DNA from 4 places in the Bacillus sp. OTU530 genome. Region 4 is predicted to be linked to each of the others. Evidence: riboswitches for the same ligand, from Rfam matches in the RefSeq annotation. Region 4 holds a riboswitch; each other region holds the start of a gene.
What was found. A riboswitch is a leader RNA that binds a small molecule or an ion and turns the genes downstream of it on or off. The one in region 4 is predicted to bind S-adenosylmethionine.
Positions count from the first base shown of each region.

Region 1: another riboswitch for S-adenosylmethionine. It lies ahead of AAHB12_RS29405 (5-methyltetrahydropteroyltriglutamate--homocysteine S-methyltransferase); the one in region 4 lies ahead of metE (5-methyltetrahydropteroyltriglutamate--homocysteine S-methyltransferase).
Region 2: another riboswitch for S-adenosylmethionine. It lies ahead of AAHB12_RS00055 (bifunctional homocysteine S-methyltransferase/methylenetetrahydrofolate reductase); the one in region 4 lies ahead of metE (5-methyltetrahydropteroyltriglutamate--homocysteine S-methyltransferase).
Region 3: another riboswitch for S-adenosylmethionine. It lies ahead of metK (methionine adenosyltransferase); the one in region 4 lies ahead of metE (5-methyltetrahydropteroyltriglutamate--homocysteine S-methyltransferase).

Region 1 is NZ_JASATP010000079.1:414-6,375, reverse strand. Features, by position in the region: gene AAHB12_RS29420 (helix-turn-helix domain-containing protein) at 184-555, shown strand; gene AAHB12_RS29415 (DinB family protein) at 799-1,302, shown strand; gene AAHB12_RS29410 (hypothetical protein) at 1,546-2,409, opposite strand; gene AAHB12_RS29405 (5-methyltetrahydropteroyltriglutamate--homocysteine S-methyltransferase) at 2,796-3,923, opposite strand; SAM riboswitch class I at 4,005-4,105, opposite strand; gene AAHB12_RS29400 (alpha-L-rhamnosidase-related protein) at 4,497-5,962, opposite strand, start outside.
Region 2 is NZ_JASATP010000001.1:8,107-14,068, forward strand. Features, by position in the region: gene metC (cystathionine beta-lyase) at 1-283, opposite strand, end outside; gene AAHB12_RS00050 (methionine biosynthesis PLP-dependent protein) at 280-1,392, opposite strand; SAM riboswitch class I at 1,469-1,581, opposite strand; SAM riboswitch class I at 1,799-1,911, shown strand; gene AAHB12_RS00055 (bifunctional homocysteine S-methyltransferase/methylenetetrahydrofolate reductase) at 2,218-4,053, shown strand; gene metH (methionine synthase) at 4,050-5,962, shown strand, end outside.
Region 3 is NZ_JASATP010000043.1:27,651-33,612, reverse strand. Features, by position in the region: gene AAHB12_RS23685 (hypothetical protein) at 179-685, shown strand; gene AAHB12_RS23680 (hypothetical protein) at 858-1,064, opposite strand; gene AAHB12_RS23675 (DUF2785 domain-containing protein) at 1,183-2,004, opposite strand; gene metK (methionine adenosyltransferase) at 2,797-3,996, opposite strand; SAM riboswitch class I at 4,139-4,248, opposite strand; gene pckA (phosphoenolpyruvate carboxykinase (ATP)) at 4,551-5,962, shown strand, end outside.
Region 4 is NZ_JASATP010000002.1:34,181-40,142, reverse strand. Features, by position in the region: gene helD (RNA polymerase recycling motor HelD) at 1-519, opposite strand, end outside; gene AAHB12_RS01555 (YybH family protein) at 1,036-1,428, shown strand; gene AAHB12_RS01550 (GNAT family N-acetyltransferase) at 1,514-1,999, shown strand; gene AAHB12_RS01545 (GNAT family N-acetyltransferase) at 2,069-2,557, shown strand; SAM riboswitch class I at 2,980-3,090, shown strand; cobalamin riboswitch at 3,203-3,395, shown strand; gene metE (5-methyltetrahydropteroyltriglutamate--homocysteine S-methyltransferase) at 3,556-5,853, shown strand.

The DNA of each region.
Region 1 (5,962 bases), on a different contig from region 4:
TTTTTCGTAAATTCCATTTACTAGCAAAAGAAAAACAGTCGGTATATACTGTTTTCGAAAGGTCAAGACCATAGACTCAAGGACTTAATCAGATAAGCATTGTGGGAATACTCTCATCCACAGCTTTGCTCCGTTGAAGCCATTAATTCCTATATGTTATTGATTTTTACTGAGCTGCTGCGGATGTACCATAGCTCACCTAAAACTAAAGAACCAAGTTTAAAAAAGGCAGTCGTTTCAGATATACTTGCTTATATGGAAAAGAATTATCAGTCGATTACATTAGAACAAACAGCGGAAAAGTTCCACTTTCATCCGAATCATTTAACAAGGGTATTAAAAAATAATTTAGGAAAAACATTTATTGAGTTATCTCATCAATTAAAGATAAAGAATGCTTGTACCCTGCTGGAAAATACAGATTTAACAATCGATTTAATCACTAATAAAATTGGCTATAGTAATATCGCCTTTTTCTACAAAGCCTTTAAAAGAATTCATGGCGTTACTCCTGCCGAGTACCGTAAAAGAAATAAGGAAAGCCCTACTCTTTGATAGAGTAGGGCGCTATTCTTAGTTAGATCCGGTATGTATAATTATTCTCCATTTCAGGTTGATGGTAACCTCTTTTTTCCCTGCCTATAGAAGCTGAATTTACTCTAAAAATCACAGCATAATTGGGATGTTATTTATGCAATGAATGATGTTATATCCAAAAGGAAATAAGGAAAGTTGAGATACGAGAACAAATGTTTTATAATAAATCTCCACTACTAATGAATTTTGGAGGAATTATATATGTATGTAACGATTTCGGACTTTATTAAAGAATGGAATAGGGAAGCTATGCTAACTCAAAACGTTTTAGATGGTTTGACAGATGAATCTTTAAAACAACAAGTTTATTCAGAAGGGCGCACTTTAGGAAGGATTGCATGGCATTTAACAACAAGTATTCCAGATTATTTAGCTCATTTTGGATTAAACATTAATGGAGTAGCAAATGCAGAAGGCGTCCCAGCTTCAGCAAAAGAAATTGCTGCAACCTTTAGAGAGGTAAGTTCTTACGCAGCCCAAATTATTGAACAACAATGGACAGACCAATCTCTAGAACAAATACAAGTAGCATTTGGGAGACAGGAATCAAATGCCCAAATACTAATGGGGCTAATCAAACACATTGTTCATCATCGTGGCCAAATTACCATTCTGATGCGCCAAGCAGGATTGAAACCATTTGGGGTTTATGGACCACCAAAAGAAGATTGGATTCATTTAGGAGTAGAAAATTCACCACTTTAAGAACATCATCTAATACGGGCTTATCTTGAATATAACAGATATAGCAGACTCACCGACTGGAGACATTGTCAATCCCTTATGCTCCCTTATATCACTTTCTCTTATAGTTGATATACGTGACAAGATCCTATAAGTTTCATAAATTAGGAAAGCTCACAATAAAGACCGCCCATTATCTATAAATGCAGAAGGCGGTCTTATCTATATTTCTATCATGATAGTGTTGCACTAATGTTTTGCTAGTTACGGGAGGATCACTCTCGTAGCCTGTAGAGTAGCTTGATTATTATTTTGGATTGTTAAGTTCACATCGTAATAACCTCTCTGAGCAGACGTACAGCTATAATCACCTGAACATCCGGTCACAAAAAACGGCGTATTCGGAAAGTTAGCATGAATATTAGTTAATCTCGAATAAAATACATGTGCATGGTGAGTGAAAATGCCCAAGATTCTATTTCTTACATTGGCAGGTATCGCATTAAAAAACCTATTTGTTTCTTGCCTACTCACAACATGGTCTCGATTCACTGTATTATATATTCCAGGAACATACAAAGGCCAATGAAAATCGATAATATAGTAATGATTAGCATCCAAACTGTTTAGTAGGTTTATACTAGCCGGGCTAAATGTTCCAGTTCCATTATCCAGCCAGACATGCTGTACCAGTCCCTGTGTTGCTGGAATATTAACTCGTCCAGTAAAATCGTTGAAATAGTGTAGAAATAAGTTTCGACTATTATTCCTATCGGTATCTTCCCAATTTCCGATAGATGTTCTATGGTAGATATTTCTTGGCGTCAAAACTCCATCAACAATATCTGTGAATTGCTGATAATACCTTTCAGCTTCTTGACTTGTAAAAGCTCCTAAAGCGTGCGCATTATCTCCACCAAAAATAATATACCTTTTGTTTCCACTACTCACCACTCTCGGTAAAAAAGCACGAAACATACTTTGGCGGCTATTTTGATATCCTACATGACTATCACCTACAACCGCCAAATTGACGTTATACGATCCCGTAGGCAAGGTTGGTGAAGAGCTACAGTTGTCGTTTTTATTCTTATTACAATCGTAATTATAATTAACTATTTTTATCACCTGTTCTTTATCCTTTTATATCTTTCTTGATATCCTATTAAATAGATGAAACAGTGCCTGTACACTCTTAAGAAATGTGTTTTTATTTAGAGGTATCCATTTCACACATGGATAATTGCAATGATTTGAAGACGAATCCAAAATGAGATTCAATAGCGTTGAATTGCTATTATTTCAACTATGTAATTAGTATCGACAATAGTAATAAGGGGATATTGATTATCGATTTAAAAATAATTGGAAAGCGAATCAAACTGTATTCCTAAAATTTCTCGCTACGTCGAATGGGCTTCCAGCTGGAAATTTATACTTCCTTACAGTGTAAAGAAAACCCTCCCTACTTAGCCATAGAAGGGAGGGCTCATACTGCTATTTCAAATCACTGTTTAGTTGTTTCCCCATACATCTTCAGCAATTTTAATTACATGTTTTATCTTATTCCATTGATCTTCTTCCGTTAATTTATTTCCTTCTTCCGTACTTGCAAATCCGCATTGAGGACTTAATGCTAGGTTTTCTAGAGGAATAGATTGACTTGCTTCTTTGATTCGCTCTTTAATCAATTTAGGATCCTCTAGTTCAGGGAATTTAGATGTAATTAATCCTAAGATAACGGTTTGGTCATTACGTTTAAAGTTCTTTAATGGTTCAAAATCACCTGAACGTTGATCATCATATTCCAAGAAGAGTCCATCTACATTTAAGTTAGCAAATATTGCATCAGATATATTGTCGTACCCGCCACTTGTAATATATGTAGACCTGAAGTTCCCACGACAAATATGCATTGTAATTACCATATCAGCAGGCTTCTTGGAAATAGAATCATTTAAGCAACGTACTCTAGTATCGATAATGTCCTGTACATCCATGCCGAGTTTTTCAACGACTGCTTGTATACGTTCTTCAGAAACAAAATCAATCCAGGAAGTATCGTCTAATTGTAAATAACGGCAGCCTGCATCATAGAAAGCTTGAATTGCTTTTTGGTAAGCTGCTACTGTATCATTATAAAACTCCTCTTGGTTGCCGCTATAATACTCATCACCTTGAATTCTAGTGAATAACATATTAGGACTTGGAATGGAGAACTTAGCCACTTGGCTTCCATCACCATATTGGTTAACAGCTTCTTTTAGGAACTTGAAGTGTTCTAGCATATAATGATTATTAAAGCCTACTTTACCAACTACTTTGATTGCCGTATTTTTTGTTTTGGCACCCTTGAAGTTACTTATATATTCCGTTTCAAACTCAGCTACCCCTTCTAAACCTGATAAAAAATCTAAGTGCCACCACGAGCGTCTAAATTCGCCATCCGTGATTGATTTAAGGCCTACCTCAATTTGTTTTTGCACAAGCTTCGCAATCTCTGTATCCTCTACAGCCTTTAGGGCATCCTTATCGATTTCCTCATTCGCATAAGCTGTTCTTGCTTCTTTAATAGGCGCCGTTCTTAGAAAGCTTCCTACATGATCGGCTTTAAATGGAGCTTTCACTAGTGTTGTTGTCATATTGAATTTCCTTCTTTCTTTAATAATCAAAAAACCCTCTTCTCAAAAATAAGAAGAGGGTAATTACCGTAATAGGTTCTCTTCTTATCTTCAAGCAAATCGCTCCTGGAATTGGCACAGTACTTAAATAGTCCGCTGCCGAGGTCTCATAGGGCCAGTCCCTCCACCTCTCAGGATAAGAATATTCAAAAATATTTAACTAGACAAATATTTAACTTAGTAATTAAACTACACTTGTTTTGTTGCCCTGTCAATAAGTTTTTTTAAAGAAAACTCGCCGATTGGCGAGCCCCGCTCTTGGGCGAAGACAGAGGCGTAGTTGCACTTATACTGTATTCCTAAAATTTCTCGCTACGCCGAATGGGCTTCCTGTTAGAAATTTATACTTTCTTAAAGTGTAAAGAAAACTCGCCGATTGGCGAGATCCGCCCTTGGGCGAAGACAGAGGAGAGGCGTAGTTGCACTTATACTGTATTCCTAAAATTTCCGACTACGCCGAATGACCTTCTAGCTGGAAATTTATACTTCCCTACAGTGTAAAAAAGTAATCCTTTAAGCATTTTATAGGGAAATTTACAAATTATATTTTCGAATCAAATAAGTCGGCGTACAGCTCCACGCATGGCAGTAGCTATTAATCAAATAACTGCCGTACGGTGAAAAGTCTTTATTATTAGGGTCATATAATTCCCAGAACGTATCTGCACCGTCATGGATCATTTCACCCCAGTACGCTTTTAGCTGTTCAACTGCCTTTTCTTTTTCGCCTACTATAATAAGTGCTTCCACTAAGTAATGGTACATATACGGTGTTGTGAGGACAATCTCAGGTTTCTCTGACAATAGACGGTTCATAAGCTGACGATTTTCCTCTGGCTCTAGTACCTCCGCCAATGCCATCCAAATCTGGCTTGCCCACGAAATTTGTTTTTCTGCTCCGCTTACGAAAAAGCCTTTTTCTTCGTCCCATAGATGGGTAATCGTTGCCGTTACAATCTCCTGCAGACGCTCTTCTAAGAAAGCCTGCTTGTCGCTGCCCAACACCTTTGCCATTTCAATTGCCCGCTTGATCGCATGAATAAGCACAGCCTGCGAAGGAGCTTGCTTGTTTAATTCCTGGTGCCAATCAATAAATGACCACCACGATTTATCATCCTTTACAATATTGTGCTCATCTAATCGTTCTAATGCGAGCTCAATTTGACGATAAGCACTAGGCCATAGCTCCACTAGCGTCTCTTTGTCGTTCGTCGCAAAGTAATAGTCATGCAATGTTGTTGAAAATAGCAGTGAATAGTCAAATAAGTATATGTCATCTGGAATTAATGATGGCGCAATAAATACATTTGCCATAATTTTTCCTCTATCATCCGGCACACCTGCAAATAAATATAAGCAGCGTTTTACTAAATCATTATTTTGGAATGTCTCGTAATTTGCTAATGCCTGAAGCCGTAAATCGCCGAGCCATAAACGACGGTCGCGCTTCGGTCCATCCTCAAATACATCCTGCATGCAATCCTGCAGCGTTTTAATGCTCACCTGATCAATCTGAGCCAGCAACGAATCCTTATGCTGAAGTGGAATAACACGGGATGGATCAGCCGATGTCACTGTTTGGCATTGTATATCATCGAATGCGACACGATATTTTCGCGATGTATCCAACACTTCAAATTTAATATAACGGAAGCTATAACGGCGTGGTAATTCGATACGAGCTGGCAGCACATCCACATAAATCGTTTCTTCCTGCAGCCATGAACTGCTTAACCAACCGTCATATTCTGAAAATGGCTCTGCCATTTCAACTGGCATTTCACCGAATGTTAATTTAAGACTAAGAGGTGCATCAGGCGGACTGCCAACCGGTCTAATTTTCATGGATACATAGCCAACCTGGTGCGTACCAAAATCAAGGATAAATTCATCTCCCTTACCATAGGACTGTCCTGCTTGGGATTCAATGGCTTGCGCTCGCCAGCCATGGATAACGGCTGGATCCGCTACTACCTCTACAAAGTTTTGCGGCATTACCG
Region 2 (5,962 bases), on a different contig from region 4:
CAACATGGTCTCCTTGTGATAAGAGAAGAAAAGCAGTCGAAATTGCCGCCATGCCGGATGCAAATGCAAAGCCTCTTACGCCGCCTTCCAAAAGCGCGATTGTTTCTTCCAGCACCTCGCGCGTCGGATTGCCGGAGCGGCTGTAGTCGTATTTTCCAAAGGAGTCTACATCCACCTGATGGAATGTAGAGGAATTGTAGATCGGGACGCTGACCGCCCCTGTTCCTGCATCATATTTAAAGCCATTGTGAATTAACAGTGTATCTTGCTCGTACTTTGTCATGCTTTCACCCCTTCGCGCACTGCGACAAGAGCTTGCGTTAAATCTTGAATGAGGTCCTCTGCGCTTTCAATTCCGACAGAGAAGCGAAGCAGGCGGTTACAAACACCGCGAGCAGAGCGAATTTCTTCTGGAATCTCCGCATGTGTTTGTGTAGCTGGATAGGTCATCAAGCTTTCTACACCACCTAAGCTTTCAGCAAAGGAAATAAGCTGTAAGGACTGTAAGAGTGGATTCACCCAGCTTTCATCGGCTACACGGAAGGAAAGCATACCGCCCTGTCCTGGATATAAGACATCTGTAATGCCTTCAGCATCTTCTAAAAATGCCGCAATCGCTTTTGCGTTTGCTTCGTGCTGCTTCATACGAAGAGCCAATGTTTTCATTCCGCGAATCACAAGCCAAGCATCAAACGGGCTTAATACAGCACCGGATGCGTTATGGTAATAACCAATTTGCTGACATAGCTCCTCGCCTTTTGCTACAACCAAACCGCTTAATACATCGTTATGTCCAGCGAGATACTTTGTGCCGCTGTGAATTACAATATCTGCGCCAAGTAAAAGTGGCTGTTGCAGCACTGGCGTATAGAATGTGTTATCTACAATTAAAAGAAGATCATGTTTTTTCGTGATTTCCGCGACAGCCGCGATATCAGTTACTTCCATTAAAGGATTGGTAGGAGTTTCCACAAATACAGCCTTTGTGTTCTCGGAAATTGCTGCTTCTACTTCCGCTAGGTTATGCGTATCAACATACTTAAAGCGAACACCCCATTTGTTTTCATGCTCTGTAAATAAACGGTACGTTCCGCCGTATAAATCCTTAGATACAATCATTTCATCTCCTGTTTTAAACAGAGAGAGAACAACAAGAATCGCAGCCATGCCAGAGCTGCATGCAAAGCCTTGATCGCCGCCTTCTAGATCAGCGATGGCGCGCTCCAAAATTTTTCTTGTTGGATTTCCTGTGCGAATATAATCGAAGCCAGTAGATTGTCCAATTCCTTCATGACGATAAGCAGTAGAAAAATAAACAGGCGGATTAACCGCTCCTGTAGCTGTTTCGCTGCGGTTTCCAATTTGAGCTAGTTTCGTTTCTTGTGAATACATAGTGCAGTTCCTCCTTTAATAAACAATAAAAGCCTTCTTTGTTGTGAAAGAAGGCTTTGTGCTCGGTGAGAATACCTTCTTATCTCTCAAATTCTGTTAGAATTTGTTGGAGTTAGCACCTTTTTAACTGCATGTTAATGGTTGCTGAGGCGTCGTCAGGCCAGTTCCCTCGACCTCTCTTGATAAGAGAAAAAATTATAAAATTGTAAGTCCCTTATATAATTTATACTAAATACAGTATAAAAATCAATTCCCTTTTTATAATCTTCCGTAAATTCTTTGATTTCAAAAAATGCCATTGACTTCACTCCAGTACACATGCTAAATTAAGTGAAAATTGGGATTTGCTATATGAAGACGATAATGCCGTTTCTATGTTATCATAACCTTAGATGAAAATATAATGCTCTTATCGAGAGAGGCAGAGGGAAAGGCCCGATGAAGCCCGGCAACCTTCAAGCTTGTATGCTTGAAACGGTGCTAACACCTGCAGAACGAATCTGTTCTGGATGATAAGAGGGACATCAAACCCCCTCTTTCTGTCTGAAGAGGGGGTTTCTTACTGAAATCCGAGAGTATATGTTTCGAGTATTGTCAAGCTATTGCGGTCTGCTTCTTTTTGCAAAATAATCCTTCTACTAGTAAGAACAAAAGCACTGGTAGCAGAGAAGAGCTTAAGGAGTATTTCCGTCAGTTAACTCCAGCCGAACCGCTTGGGTTGTTTTGCTACAGGAGCAGGGATGGACCACGTCTGCTTTTCTTATAGTATTTTCCTTCCGGGAACGGAGCTACACATACATTGATTAGAGAAAGAAGGGGAAGAGAATGAGGTTGTTAGAGAGATTAAAGGGAGGCGTCGTACTTGGTGACGGTGCGATGGGAACACTTTTATATTCGCGTGGCCTGCAAAGCTGCTTTGAGGAGCTGAATGTAACAGATCCAGAGCGTATTATCGATATTCATCGGCAATATGTAGAAGCGGGTGCGGACGTAATTCAAACGAATACGTATGGAGCGAACGAAGGCAAGCTTCGTATGCATGGTCTGGGAGATCAAGTATCCCGCATCAACCGTGCAGCTGTACAAAATGCGAAACGGGCAGCGAATGCAGAGACGTTGATAATTGGAACAATCGGCGGTATGAAGCATATCGGCGGCGTTACGCTTAACGACGTAGAGCGTGAATTTATGCTTGTGGAGCAGGCGAATGCCTTGCTTGGAGAAGGTATAGACGGCCTCCTGCTTGAAACATTTTACGATGAAACAGAGCTGCTGCACGCACTTCGTATTTTACGAAAAGAAACGAATGTACCGATTATCGCGCAGCTTGCTTTACATGAAGTGGGACTTACACAAAGCGGAACATATGCGGAAATAATTCTAGCTGAGCTCCTTGAGCAAGGAGCGGATGTGGTAGGTCTTAACTGCCGCCTTGGCCCGCTTCATATGATTGAATCACTCCAATTGATGTCTATTCCAGAAAAAGGCTATTTATCTGCATATCCAAATGCAGGCTTGCCGAAATATGCAGATGGTCGTTACACTTACGAGGGAACTGTAAAATATTTTGAGGATACAGCCGAGCAGTTTGTGAAGCAGGGAGTGCGCCTTTTAGGAGGCTGCTGCGGTACAACGCCTGAGCATATAAGAGCGATGAAGCAAGTGCTTGCAAATGCGGCACCTGTTCTTGAGAAAGAGCGTCATGCTCGTCCGGCTCCTGTTGTTGTGAAAGAGGCGCCTTCAATCCAGAAGGCTACCCTAGCGGAAAAAGCTAAAAAGGATACGACGATTATCGTTGAGCTGGATCCGCCGAAAACGCTGAATACGCAGCTCTTTTTTGAAGGAGCAAAGGCACTAAAACGTGCAGGAGCGGATGCGGTCACGCTTGCTGATAATTCACTAGCTAGTCCGCGTGTTTCCAATATGGCGATGGGCGCGCTTTTGGCTCGTAACGATATCCCGGTACTGACGCATTTAACATGCCGTGATCATAATTTAATCGGATTGCAATCCCATTTGCTTGGATTATCAGCTTTAGGCCTTAATGAAGTGCTTGCGCTCACAGGTGACCCTGCGAGAGTCGGGGATTTCCCTGGAGCAACATCTGTATATGATGTTTCTTCCTTTGAGCTGATTCGCATGATTAAGGAAATGAACGAGGGACGTTCTCCGTTAGGAAAAACGATTGGACAAGCGACAACCTTCTCAGTAGCAGCTGCCTTTAACCCAAATGTACGTCATGTGGATGCAGCTGTACGAAGAATGGAGAAGAAGATCGAAGCGGGTGCGGATTATTTCTTAACGCAGCCAGTTTATGATCTGGATGTGCTTCATCGAACATATGAAGCGACAAAACATCTCGAGCAGCCTATATATATTGGAATTATGCCGCTTGTAAGCAAGAAAAATGCAGATTTTCTCCATTATGAAGTACCAGGTATTACATTACCTGAGGAAGTGCGACAACGCATGGATGGTCATGTGACGCCGCAGGAGGCTGCTAAGGAAGGCATCCGTCTTTCAGAGGAGCTGGTAGAGGAAGCAATGAAGCTGTTTAAAGGCATTTATTTAATTACGCCTTTCTTACGATATGAAATGACGGAAACGCTCGTCCGCTATGTGAGACAAAAACAAGAGCAAAGAGAGGAATTGAACGCATGAAACCAATCGAACAAGCGCTTGAAGAACGCATTTTACTATTAGACGGTGCGATGGGGACAATGATTCAAGACGCAGACTTGAACGCGGATGATTTCGGCGGTGAGGAATATGAAGGATGTAACGAATATTTGGTAATGACGCGCCCTGATGTGATTGTCAATATTCATAAGGCATATATAGAAGCTGGCACTGACATCATTGAAACAAACACATTTGGTGCGACAAATATCGTACTCAGCGACTATAATCTGCAGCACCTAGATGAAGAGCTGAACGTGATTGCAGCAAAGCTCGCAAAGCAAGCTGTAGAAGAGTGCGGCAAGGAAGCATACGTGGCCGGTGCAATGGGCCCAACAACAAAGGCGATCAGCGTAACGGGTGGTGTTACATTTGATGAGCTAATCGAGGCCTATCATCGACAAGCACGCGGCTTATTGCGCGGCGGGGTAGATCTGCTTTTAGTTGAAACATGTCAGGACATGCGTAACGTAAAGGCTGCCTGCATCGGTATTGAAAAAGCATTTGAGGAGCTTGATGTGAAAGTTCCGCTTATGATTTCTGGAACGATTGAGCCAATGGGAACGACGCTTGCGGGTCAAACGATTGAGGCGTTTTATCTCTCCATTGAACATTTAAAGCCGCTGTCTGTTGGATTGAACTGTGCAACGGGACCAGAATTCATGCGCGATCATATCCGTTCCTTAGATACGCTTTCCGAGTGCTATATTTCTTGTTATCCAAACGCCGGTTTGCCGGATGAGGACGGACATTACCATGAGTCGCCGCAATCACTCGCTCATAAAGTAAAAGCATTTGCGGACGAAGGCTGGGTAAATATTGTTGGCGGCTGCTGCGGTACAACGCCGGACCATATTCGTGCGATGAAGGAAGCGCTGGAGCAGTCTGCGCCGCGCAAGAAAACTACTCGCCCCGGACATGCTGTCAGTGGCTTAGAGTCATTGCAATACGATGATTCTATGCGTCCTTTATTTGTTGGAGAACGGACAAACGTTATCGGATCTAGAGCATTTAAACGTATGATTGCGGAAGGAAAGTTTGAGGAGGCAGCTGAAATTGCCCGCGCCCAAGTGAAACGAAATGCTCACGTAATCGATGTTTGTATGGCGGACCCGGACCGTGACGAAATGCAGGATATAGAGACGTTTTTGCAATATGTCACAAAAATGATCAAAGCCCCGCTTATGATCGATTCTACTGACGAAGCGGTTATTGAACGCGCCTTAACGTATTCACAAGGAAAAGCGATTATCAACTCTATTAACCTAGAAAATGGGGAAGAACGCTTTGAAAAGGTTGTGCCGCTTGCGAAACGATACGGTGCTGCTCTTGTTGTCGGTACGATTGATGAGCAGGGGATGGCAGTTAGCGCAGAGCGGAAGCTTGAAATTGCAAAGCGCAGCTACGATTTATTAACGACTAAATACGGCATCCGTCCGTCTGATATTATTTTTGACCCGCTTGTGTTCCCAGTTGGAACAGGGGATGAGGAATATATTGGTTCAGCAAATGCGACAGTAGAAGGTGTTCGCATCATTAAGGAAGCTTTGCCAGAATGTTTAACGATTCTCGGTGTAAGTAATATCTCCTTCGGTCTTCCTCCTGCTGGGCGTGAAGTACTAAACTCTGTGTTCTTGCATCATTGTACGAAGGCTGGACTTGACTACGCGATTGTTAACACCGAAAAGCTAGAGCGTTTCGCTTCTATCCCAGATGAAGAAAAGGTGCTAAGCGATCGTCTTCTATTTGAAACAAGCACGCCAACGCTAGAAGAGTTTACGGCATTCTACCGTGTGGCTAAGAAAAAGGAAGAGGTTTCTCGTGAAAGCTTAACGCTTGATGAGCGTCTGTCAGGCTACATTGTGGAAGGAACGAAGCAAGGCCTATATGA
Region 3 (5,962 bases), on a different contig from region 4:
TTTTCATTTCAATTTTGATAGTATGGAGTGCGCTCTCTATGCTTTTATCTTATAGTGGTTGCAGAAAAAGAAATGTGATATTTATCACAAAATCAGGCTTACCTGTGACCATGTTCACAGAATATTCATCACCAGTAAGCCATAATAAAATTACAATAGTAATGAAGGGGGCTTTACGATGTTAAAGACGAGAATTACATATCAGACTGGCAATCCCGCGGAGTATATCCAAGCGCTTACCACAAGCGCTTTAGATAAATTGGTTACGATAGAGGTACGTGAGGAAACGAAGGAGGTTTCTGTTTCTTTTTCCGAAAAGCTATCATACGCACAATACGCCTTAATCCATCGTTTTCTTATTATACTGGCAGAAAAAATAAATGGACGCATCTTCGATAAAGGCAGCATGCTCGGCTATTTGCAAGATGGCACCCCTGCTTACATCGTAACAAACTGGGATGAGTGGAGCCGCTTTTTACATGAGAAAAAATTGCACTCCTCTCAAGGAGAATATGTCCATGTATACGCGAACAGCGAACTTCTTGAAAGCGGTATTTTATTGGAGTATGAAATGAGCAAGGAAGGAGAGGCATTTGCAATTACAAGCTGCACATTACTTACTTCAGAAGGGGAAGCAACCCTTCATGGGGAGGCGCTTGTATTAGAGGCGGAGCAGAGATTTTAAAGAAAACTCGCTGACTGGCGAGCCGGTAGGCGAAGACAGAGGCGAAGACAGAGGCGTAGACAGAGGCGTAGACAGAGGCGTAGACAGAGGCGTAGTTGCACTTATACTTTCCTACAGTGTAAAAAAATCCCCGCCAAGCGGGGATTTTCATCGGTTCTATAAATAAAACGATTTACATCTGTTTCTTCTTAGCCTTTTGCATAACAACGATCAAATAAAACATAGCTAAAAAACCAACTACTCCAAATCCTAGGGAGAGATAATCCGGTGTTTTAAAATTTTGTCTATTTGTTATCCATTGATAAATCGATTGAAGTGGAGCAACCGCAACAATCACTAATACAATCCAATAACCATAGCCAGAGATTTTCTTCATCATACACACTCCAATATTAGCTATACATTAGAAGCCCTTTTTTGCTTACCAGGTCCTGCTTTTCATAATACTGTAAATATTTAAAAAGGACTGTCCCATTTAGCAGGAACAGTCTTTCCTTTCATTCATGCTCCCGTAATCTTAGCTGCTGCAACGTCTCACGTAACATGGATGCAATATTATCATCTGTTACTCGAAAATATAAGCTGCACAAAAACATCTTGATGTTTTGCGTTACAATATCTCGAGCCGGCTGCACTGCCTCTTCTAGCTCAACAAAGTTTACAATCCAAGCTGCCATATACATTTCATTAATAAGTCCCTTTTCCCAAAGCGCAAGTACCACACGTACAAAATGCTCATCTTCGAAATGAGCATACACTTGCTCTCCCTGACACACCTTTTCCTTAATCACCTCTAACATCGCATATGCAAGAGATGCCTGCTCCTTTGTTAAACAACGAGCAATTGCAGCAAGAGCATCAGCTGCCTGCACAACAGCCTGTGCTTTTCCTTTTTCTTTTATATATCCTCTTACATCTTGTTCCAAATACAGATACTCTATCATTTGCTCGGCAACACTCTCTAGCTGCTCCTCTGATAAAAACGGATCACGTTCATGAAAAGATAGAATAGCAGCCAAAATAGAAGCAGAAGCAGCTCGCCGAAACACAGAATCTGTTCCATCCTCACCAATTCCATACAATAAATAATCTGGACTTAACGCTTGAAGCAATAGGCCTCTTAGCTCCTTATGACGAAACACCCCGTTTGCAATCCAGCTTGCTAACACCTCATAAATCAACTCACGGAAATCAGCATCAGTTGAACCAATTTCCTCCATAATTATTTGCGTATACGGATAAGCATCCGTATCATCAGGCACCGCGTACCTGTGATCTCGAATGAGGCGAAGCTCAGACTGTACAGTATCTTGTTCCATTTTTATCTCCCGCCCTTTACACAATTGTAGATCGATCTTTGCTATGTATAACACCTTTCAAGCATATAACATACAGCCAGAACAATGCTACTCGTTTCACTAAAGAAAACCCGCCGACTGGCGAGCCCTGCCTTTGGTCGAAAACAGAGGCGTAGCCCTACTTATACTGTATTCCTAAAATTTCTCACTACGTCGAATTGGCTTCTAGCTAGAAATTTATACTTTCTTAAAGTGTAATAAAAGCCTTGAGTCACGTTCTTTGACCCAAGGCTTTTCACACATATGTGATGGAATTGTATCCGAATGCACTTGTCATTCTGCTGTTGCTCTCTAGTTTATAGCTGTGTATCATATATCCTCGTATCATACATCCTTTGTATTTGTACTTTATGTACAACAGAATGCATAATTCTTTCATGTTCGGATCCTTTGGAGGTAGTCCAAACCACCCCGCTTAAGAATACACTCAGACAAAGCAGCCAAAACAAACACGCAATTTTATTAATCATTGCAGTCCATCCTTCCTTTCCCCTTTACACTGGTTATGCTCCACAAAGGGAACGAACAGAAAATGCATCTGCAGGCTTATTGTTTGAGGAAAAGAAACGATGCACTCATTCCTTTTTTTCACAACTACAGGGAACCGAACAGCCCGTGTTGATCGTGTAGCTGATTGACGTAGCTCTACTTATACTGTATTCCTAAAATTTCCGGCTACGTCTCACTTCTAGCCGGAAATTTATACTTTTTCAAATAAAAAAGACCCATGCGCTGCATAGATCTTTTTCATGATTATACCCCTGCTTGCTGACGAAGCGTATCAGCTTTGTCTATACGCTCCCAAGTAAGGTCAAGCTCGTTGCGGCCAAAGTGACCGTACGCTGCTGTTTTCTTATAAATCGGGCGACGTAAATCAAGCATTTTAATGATACCTGCTGGACGAAGGTCAAAATTTTTACGAATCAAATCAACCAATACATCCTCAGACACTTTTCCTGTTCCAAATGTATCAACAGAAATAGATACTGGCTGCGCTACACCAATCGCGTATGCAAGCTGTACTTCCGCTTTATCCGCAAGCCCTGCTGCTACGATGTTTTTCGCAACGTAACGAGCGGCATATGCTGCAGAACGGTCTACCTTTGTAGGATCCTTACCGGAGAACGCACCGCCGCCATGGCGAGCATACCCGCCGTATGTATCAACAATGATTTTACGGCCTGTTAAACCAGCATCCCCTTGCGGTCCACCGATTACGAAGCGGCCTGTTGGGTTAATAAAGTATTTTGTATTCTCATCAACAAGCTCAGCTGGAACAACTGGCTTAATTACATATTCTTTAAGATTACGCTCGATTTGCTCATGCGTTGCTTCTGGATGGTGCTGCGTGGAAATAACGATTGTATCAACGCGAACCGGCTTTCCATTTTCATCGTATTCAACCGTTACTTGTGTTTTACCGTCCGGACGAAGGTACGGTAATGTATCATCCTTGCGCACTTCTGTTAAACGGCGGGATAACTTGTGTGCAAGAGAGATTGGAAGAGGCATAAGCTCTTTCGTTTCGTTACATGCAAAACCAAACATTAAACCTTGGTCACCAGCACCGATTGCTTCGATTTCTTCGTCAGACATAGAGCCTTCACGCGCTTCCAGCGCTTTATCTACACCCGCTGCGATATCAGCAGACTGTTCATCGATAGAAGTTAATACCGCACATGTTCCAGCATCAAAGCCGTACTTTGCACGAGTATAGCCAATTTCACGGATTGTTTCACGAACGATTTTTGGAATGTCCACGTATGTAGAAGTTGTAATTTCACCAGCTACTAGCACTAAACCTGTTGTTACCGTTGTTTCACAAGCTACACGTGCGTTTGGATCGTTTGTTAAAATCGCATCCAAAATAGAATCTGAAATTTGGTCACAAATTTTGTCCGGATGCCCTTCGGTTACAGACTCGGACGTGAAAAGACGACGCTTGTTTGTCATTGGTAAACCTCCCCTAATCTATTATGTACGGAACTCATCCCTAAATTAAATTGTCATACGACATTCTTAAAATTCCCAAGAAAGCAAAATAAAAAACCTTTCCATCTGAGGAAAGGTTGAATGTGTCATTTCTTGCCTTTCACTCTTATCGTTCAAAGCATTGCTGCCTTGCATCAGGTTGAGCACCTTTACCTTTTCGGTCAGGTTGCTGGGCTTCATAGGGCCTGTCCCTCTGCCAGCTCGGGATAAGAGAGTATCCGTCTTAAAGCTATAGTATAGAAATAACACTACTTTGTCAATTCATTCCCCTTAAATTTCAGCAAAAAAATCCTGCTTATTATGTGTTGGTACATGTATTCTAAAACGAATAATAGTACACACCAATTCATCTAATAACATCTTGATCAATTTTTATAACAGGAAAAATCCCCAAAAAGTGTAAACACACAAACATAAACCAATAAATAGTATACACTATTTAAAACAATGTGTTATACTTTTTATGGGTAATGTGAGATATTTTTCTATAATTCAAACAAAGGATGGTTTTGATGATGAATACTGTGAATGTCCAAATCGGGTTAAATGAACTATTAAACGGAAGCAATGCACATGTTCAATTAAGCGTACCGCAATTGGTAGAAAAGGTTTTAATCCGAGAAGAAGGAAGCCTAACTTCAACAGGTGCTGTTTCTGTTTCAACCGGAAAATATACAGGGCGTTCTCCCAAGGACAAATTTATTGTCAGCGAAGCATCCGTCAAGGATAAAATTGACTGGGGCGTAGTGAACCAGCCAATTGCTGAAGAAACCTTTCACCACTTATACACAAAGGTACTGGAGCATTTAAGAGAAAAAGAGGAGCTTTTCGTATTCAAGGGCTTTGCTGGCGCAGACCGTAACTACCGCCTTCCCATCCAGGTTGTAAATGAATTCGCATGGCACAACTTATTTGCCCAGCAGCTATTCATCCGCCCGACAACACAGGAGCTTGCAAACCACGAAGCACAATTCACCATCGTGTCTGCTCCGACATTCAAAGCAGACCCAGCACTCGATGGAACAAAATCGGAGACATTCATTATCATTTCCTTTGAAAAGCGGATTGTACTGATTGGAGGTACAGAATATGCAGGAGAAATGAAGAAATCCATCTTCTCCATTATGAACTATTTACTTCCAGAGAAAGATATCCTTTCTATGCACTGCTCGGCCAATGTAGGGGAAGAAGGAGACGTTGCACTATTCTTTGGTTTATCCGGTACAGGAAAAACAACCTTGTCTGCCGATTCAAACCGTAAATTAATCGGTGATGATGAGCACGGTTGGTCTGACAACGGCGTATTCAATATTGAAGGCGGCTGCTATGCAAAATGCGTAAACCTATCCCGCAAGAAGGAACCTCAAATTTTCGACGCGATTACTTTCGGCTCTGTATTAGAGAATGTTGTGTTAGATGAGAATACTAGATTTGCAGATTATAATGATACCTCCTTAACAGAGAATACACGTGCCGCGTATCGGATTGATGCAATTGAAAATATTGTACTTCCAAGTGTTGCCGGTCATCCGAATACAATTGTCTTTTTAACCGCGGATGCATTTGGCGTACTGCCTCCTATCAGTAAATTAACAAAGGAGCAAGCCATGTACCATTTTTTAAGCGGCTACACAAGTAAGCTTGCCGGTACAGAACGCGGTGTTACATCTCCGCAGGCGACCTTCTCAACATGCTTTGGCTCCCCGTTTCTGCCATTACATGCATCCCGCTACGCAGATATGCTTGGTCAAAAGATTGAAAAGCACGGGGCAAAGGTATTCCTTGTGAATACTGGTTGGACGGGCGGAGAATACGGAACTGGAAAACGAATGAATCTTGCGTATACGCGTGCAATGGTGCAGGCCGCGCTAAGCGGTGAGCTCGACCGTACGGAAACGGTGAAAGACGATATTTTCGGTCTAGACAT
Region 4 (5,962 bases):
TGTAATATCAATGTCACGAATCTCCTCCAGCTCTCCATCCTCAATGATATATTGACGCTTTAACGAAACGTTTCCAGTAACAACCTCGTCCCCTACCTCATATGTCACATCACCGAGTCTGCTGTCGTAATACACATTTGCGACAGGAGAGCGCCAATCTACGATAATATCCTTTTGTGACTCCTTATCGTATAGCGAAGCCTTTCCGATATATAACTTATCGTGCTGCTCATGATTTCTCTCTTGAAAATCAATTCGCGCAAAATACGGCTTATGCCGCACGTGCTCTAGCTGCCGATGCTCTCGCTCTGTCATTTCTAAAAACTGCACGTTCGTAAGCAAATTGGAATAGCCGAGCGAGCTGTCAAGCACATTTAAATCGGCATACGCTTCCCCCATATTCTCCTGATAATGCTGCTTGCTTTCCTTTGCCTGCTCAAGCAAAAAGCGAATATACGTCTTCGTAAATTCTAACCGTTTCTTTTCAAAATCGTAATCCGGATGCTGTTTTGCTGACATACTTGCTCCTTTCCTCATCTCTACACAAGGAAAGACAAGTTCATTGCACTCTTAGAGAACTTGCCTTTTCTATGGAAGTATTTTGCTTTTGACATAGAGCAATATTATAGCAGGAATTAGCTAAAAAAGGAAATAGTTAATGGGATACTTGTAGATTGCTCTAGAATCAGAAATAGGACAAAGTCCATAGGTGCACGCGTCATCCTCTATTCTACCTTCCCATTTTTTTTTAAGATACTCAAACAAAAATGATTGGCCATTTCGGTAAAAACGCGGATCATAAATGCTGAGTCTATCCTCGCTGATGTGTAATGCTATCCACTCTCTTCATCTTCTTTCATTCCCATACTTTGGTGTAACTTTGCTCCATAGGGCTTTCAAATAATCCACTCCCTGAAAACTGGCTGCGGGAGCTAAGCATTATCTAAAAATGAATATGGGATACAAAGGTTTTTCGTTCGGTAATGTTTAATATCCTAATATAAGTACTGAATTTACAAAAATCAGGAGGTTGCTATGCAAAGTCATGAATTAAAACAAATCATAAAAAATGCAGATCTTGCAATCAACCAAGAAAACTTTGATGATTTAATGAACTTCTATTCAGAAGATGCCACTTTAGTTGTAAAGCCTGGAATGCTAGCTAAAGGAAAAGCAGAAATCCGTCGGGCATTTGAGGCTATTGCTAATTATTTTAATCATAGTTTAATTGTGAATCAGGAAAAGATGGAGATCATTGAAACTGGCGATACAGCATTAGTTATTGCAAAAGCAATTTTGAGCGCCAATCAAAAAAAAGATTCAGAATTCTCCATGGAGAGAACCACAAAGTACGTATTTAAAAAAGAAGCTGATGGAATTTGGCGTTGTATAATTGATAATTCGTATGGGGCTGAATTGCTTCAGTGATAGGACTCTCGATTAAGCGAATCTCCTCATAAGCAAAAATTAACGATGTATACCAGTTTCTATAGAAAGAGAGGCTGTATTCCCCATGCAGAAGATTGAAGCGGAAATAGAACACTTTTTCATCTCTACAAGCAAAGAACTTCTCGATCTAGATATGATTCACGAGTTTTTAAGTGTGCAATCTTATTGGGCAAAGGATATAAAAAAAGAGTTAGTCAATGAAATGATCAATCATTCATCTCTTTGCTACGGCATCTACAAGAAAACACCCGATATCAATAGCCGCTTCCAGCAAGTTGGGTTTGCAAGAGTTATTACCGATTTCGTTCGTTTTAGTTGGTTAGCGGATGTTTTCATTCTTCCAGCATACAGAGGTGAAGGACTAAGCAAATGGTTATTAGACATCATTGTGAATCATCCTAAACTGAAGGGCACTCGTTTTATGCTGGCGACCGAAGATGCTCATGGATTATATAGCCAATACGGATTTGGTTCGTTGAAAAAACCAGAGAATTTTATGATGAGACAAGCAGATATGGCCTTAATTCTTGAAGGGCATAGTCTAAAATAATTTAAATCTTGTATACTAAATGCTCCTCTCTTTAGAGAGATCTGTATTAACTTGCGGAAGGAGATAAAAATGATTTGTCTGGCAGAGGCAAAAGATGCACATTTAGTTCATGCAGTTACGATGGCTGCATTTGAGGAGTATCGACATATAGACATTCCCTCAAGTGCTTTAAGCGAAACAGTACATTCCATCCAGGAATCGTTATCTCACAATAAGGAACAAGCCTGTTTATACATACAAGATGAAACTACAATTGGCTCAGCAAAATTCTCATTAAATGAGAATTCCCTTTATTTTTCTCGCCTCTCTGTTTCTCCACAGGAACGAGGAAAAGGCATCGCAAAATCCATGCTTTCATGGCTAGAGACATATGCCCGCCAACACGGCAAGCGAGAAGTTCTCTGCCAAGTACGTATGTCTGTCCCGCAAAATATAAAATTATATGAATCTGTTGGATATGTGATATGCGGTGAAGAAGTAGTGATAAAACCAAACGGAAGTGAAGTAAACACTGCATTCATGAAAAAAATATTTGAAGGACGATTAAAAACTATCTAACAAAACCGTCCGCTTTTGAGTGCTTACGTTAAGCTGTAACCATTCGTAAAATATTAAGGGTTGTCTCCATTCTAAAAGGTCTGAACCTACTATTACATCCTAATACGGTACTCAAAAAAAGCAGCAACGACACCCCATATAGGTATCGTTGCTGCTTTACATATTTTATGCACGTATTGTTTGGTTTGCTACAAGCTTTTCATGAAAAAGTTTTGCTGCTTCAACTGTATACCTCATCAGTGATCTTACATCACACAAAAATTATATTTATAAAATAAATAAGTAAGTATCGAGTACAAGTTATTTTATATTCGTATAAACGGATGAGAAAAACTATCCAATCGGCGAGTTTTCTTTAAAATTCTTTTTGACAGCCTGTGTATCTCATGCTAAGATGACTATCATATTCAAAATATTAAAAACTCTTATTGAGAGTGGTGGAGGGACTGGCCCTGTGAAGCCCGGCAACCATTTGACAGTTTTGTTGAAAAGGTGCTAATTCCCGCAAAGCAGATTGCTTTGACAAATAAGAGAGGATTTCATAAATAATGAATACCTCTCTATTGGGAATAGAGAGGTTATTTATATTTAGGAAGAGGTAAACTAAGGGCGGGTCGAGACCCAGCCGCTTGTCTTATTAAAATTTCATAAGAAAATGCATCAGGTGCTGTGTGAATGATTCACTCAGCTTAAAAGGGAAGACCGGTGAAATTCCGGCACGGTCCCGCCACTGTGATGGGGAGCGACTTATCAATGAACCACTGTTTCATATTGAAATGGGAAGGGATAAGAAGCGATGAACCTAAGTCAGGAGACCTGCCTGTTGTGTGCGCTTATACTCTACGTGGACATAGAGAGGAGTGAGGAATACGTGTTGGGAAAATCAGGATATCTCAACTCTAGTTAACTATGCGTATAAATCTCTCTTTTCTATTTAGAAAAGGGAGATTTTTTAGTTGGGGATAAACTACAAACATACAAGGAGTGTAAAACATACGATGAATACAGTAAAAAGCTCAAATTTAGGATATCCAAGAATTGGTGAAAAGCGTGAATGGAAACAAGCACTTGAACAGTTTTGGGCAGGGAAACTAGAAAAAGAAGAGTTTTTAAAACAAATTGAGGAGATTCGTCTACAGCATCTTCAGAAGCAGCATGAACAAGGAATTGACCTGATCCCGGTTGGAGACTTTAGCTTGTATGATCACGTGCTTGATACAGCGGTTATGTTCGGATTAGTGCCACAACGCTTTGAATATAGCGGAGGTAAGGTATCACTTGAGACGTATTTTAATATAGCACGAGGCACGACAGGTGCGGTTGCATCTGAAATGACAAAATGGTTTAACACAAACTATCACTATATTGTTCCCGAGCTGGGCGAAGCAGTGCCTGCTCTTGTCGAAAACCGTCCACTTCAATTCTATAAAGAGGCGAAACAAAAGCTTAATATTGCTGGAAAGCCAGTAATATTAGGACCTGTAACATTTGTAAAGCTTTCAAAAGGCTATCAAAGAGGTGAATTTAAAACCGTCGTGAATCAATTTGTACCGCTTTATGCTGACATTTTACGTGAATTACAGCAAGAAGGAGTAGAGTGGGTACAAATCGATGAACCGATTTTAGCAACTACGATTTCAAAAGAAGAGCTTGCATTATTCAACGAGGTTTATCAAGCATTACATGAAGCAGCGCCAAACATAAAGGTGATTTTGCAAACGTATTTTGAGAGCATTGAACATTATGAAGAGGTTATCTCACTTCCTGTTCAAGGAATTGGACTTGATTTTGTACATGATGCCGGCCAGAATCTTGCGGCTTTGAAGCAGTACGGTTTCCCACAAGATAAGGTGCTTGCAGCTGGAGTCATTGATGGACGCAACATATGGCGTGCGAATCTAGATGATAAGTTTTCTGTTCTTGCGGAGATTACAGAGGTCGTTTCAAAAGATCATCTCATTGTACAGCCTTCATCAAGCTTATTGCATGTGCCTGTGACAGTGAAAAACGAAGAAGCGCTCGATGAGATCTTAACAGGTGCATTAGCGTTTGCTGATGAAAAATTACATGAAATTGTTGTACTTACAAAAGGACTGCAAGAAGGAAAAGAAGCGATACAGACAGAAATCACTGCGAGTGTAGAAGCTATCAAAGCATTAAATCAATCATCAGTTCGAAACAATACAGAAGTTCAGGAAGCGATTCGCAGCCTGCATACGTATAAAGCAGATCGCCAAGCACCGTTTAGCGTACGCCAAGGCTTGCAAGAAGAAGCTTTTGAATTACCGCTGCTTCCAACTACAACAATTGGTAGCTTCCCGCAAACACAAGAAGTCAGAAAACAGCGTTTGAAATGGCGCAAAGGCGAGCTGACTAATGCAGAATATGAAACATATATAAAAGCAGAAATTAAAAAGTGGATCGACATTCAAGAAGAGCTTGGTCTAGATGTGTTTGTACATGGAGAGTTTGAACGTACAGACATGGTTGAATATTTCGGTGAGAAATTAGCCGGCTTCCAATTTACGAAATTTGCTTGGGTACAGTCATATGGCTCTCGTTGTGTGAAGCCGCCGCTTATTTACGGTGACGTGTCCTATCAAGAACCAATGACAGTTGCAGAAACTGTATATGCCCAATCGTTAACAGACAAGCCTGTAAAGGGAATGCTAACAGGTCCAATCACTATTTTAAACTGGTCATTTGTACGCGATGATATCCCACGCTATGATGTTGCAAATCAAATTGCACTTGCACTTCGCAAAGAAGTTGAGGCACTTGAGGAAAATGGAATTCGCATGATTCAAGTCGATGAGCCAGCGATTCGCGAAGGACTGCCGTTAAAACAGGAGAAAAAGCAAAGTTACCTTGGCGCTGCCGTGTATGCATTCAAGCTTGCAACAGCGTCTGTCCAGAACGATACACAAATTCATACCCATATGTGCTATTCAGACTTTAAAAATATTATCGATGCTATCAAGGCGCTCGATGCTGATGTAATTTCAATTGAAACATCAAAGAGTCATGGGGAGTTAATTCATTCCTTTGAAGAAAATACGTATGACAAAGGTATCGGCCTTGGTGTGTACGACATTCATAGTCCACGTGTACCAAAGCTTGAAGAGCTGACAAGAAACATTGATCGCGCCCTGCAAGTGCTTGATCCAAAGCTATTCTGGATTAATCCAGATTGCGGTTTAAAAACACGTGGTATTGATGAAACAGTTGCAGCACTGAAGGTAATGGTTGAAGCTGCAGAACAGACGAGAGAAAAATTGCTTGTGAAAAAGGGATAATAACATAGGTAAGCATTTTCTAGAAGGTAAACCCCTGATTTCCCTACATTCAGCAGGAAATCAGGGGTTTTTTCACTGTAAGTATAGATTTCTAGCTGGAAGCCAATTC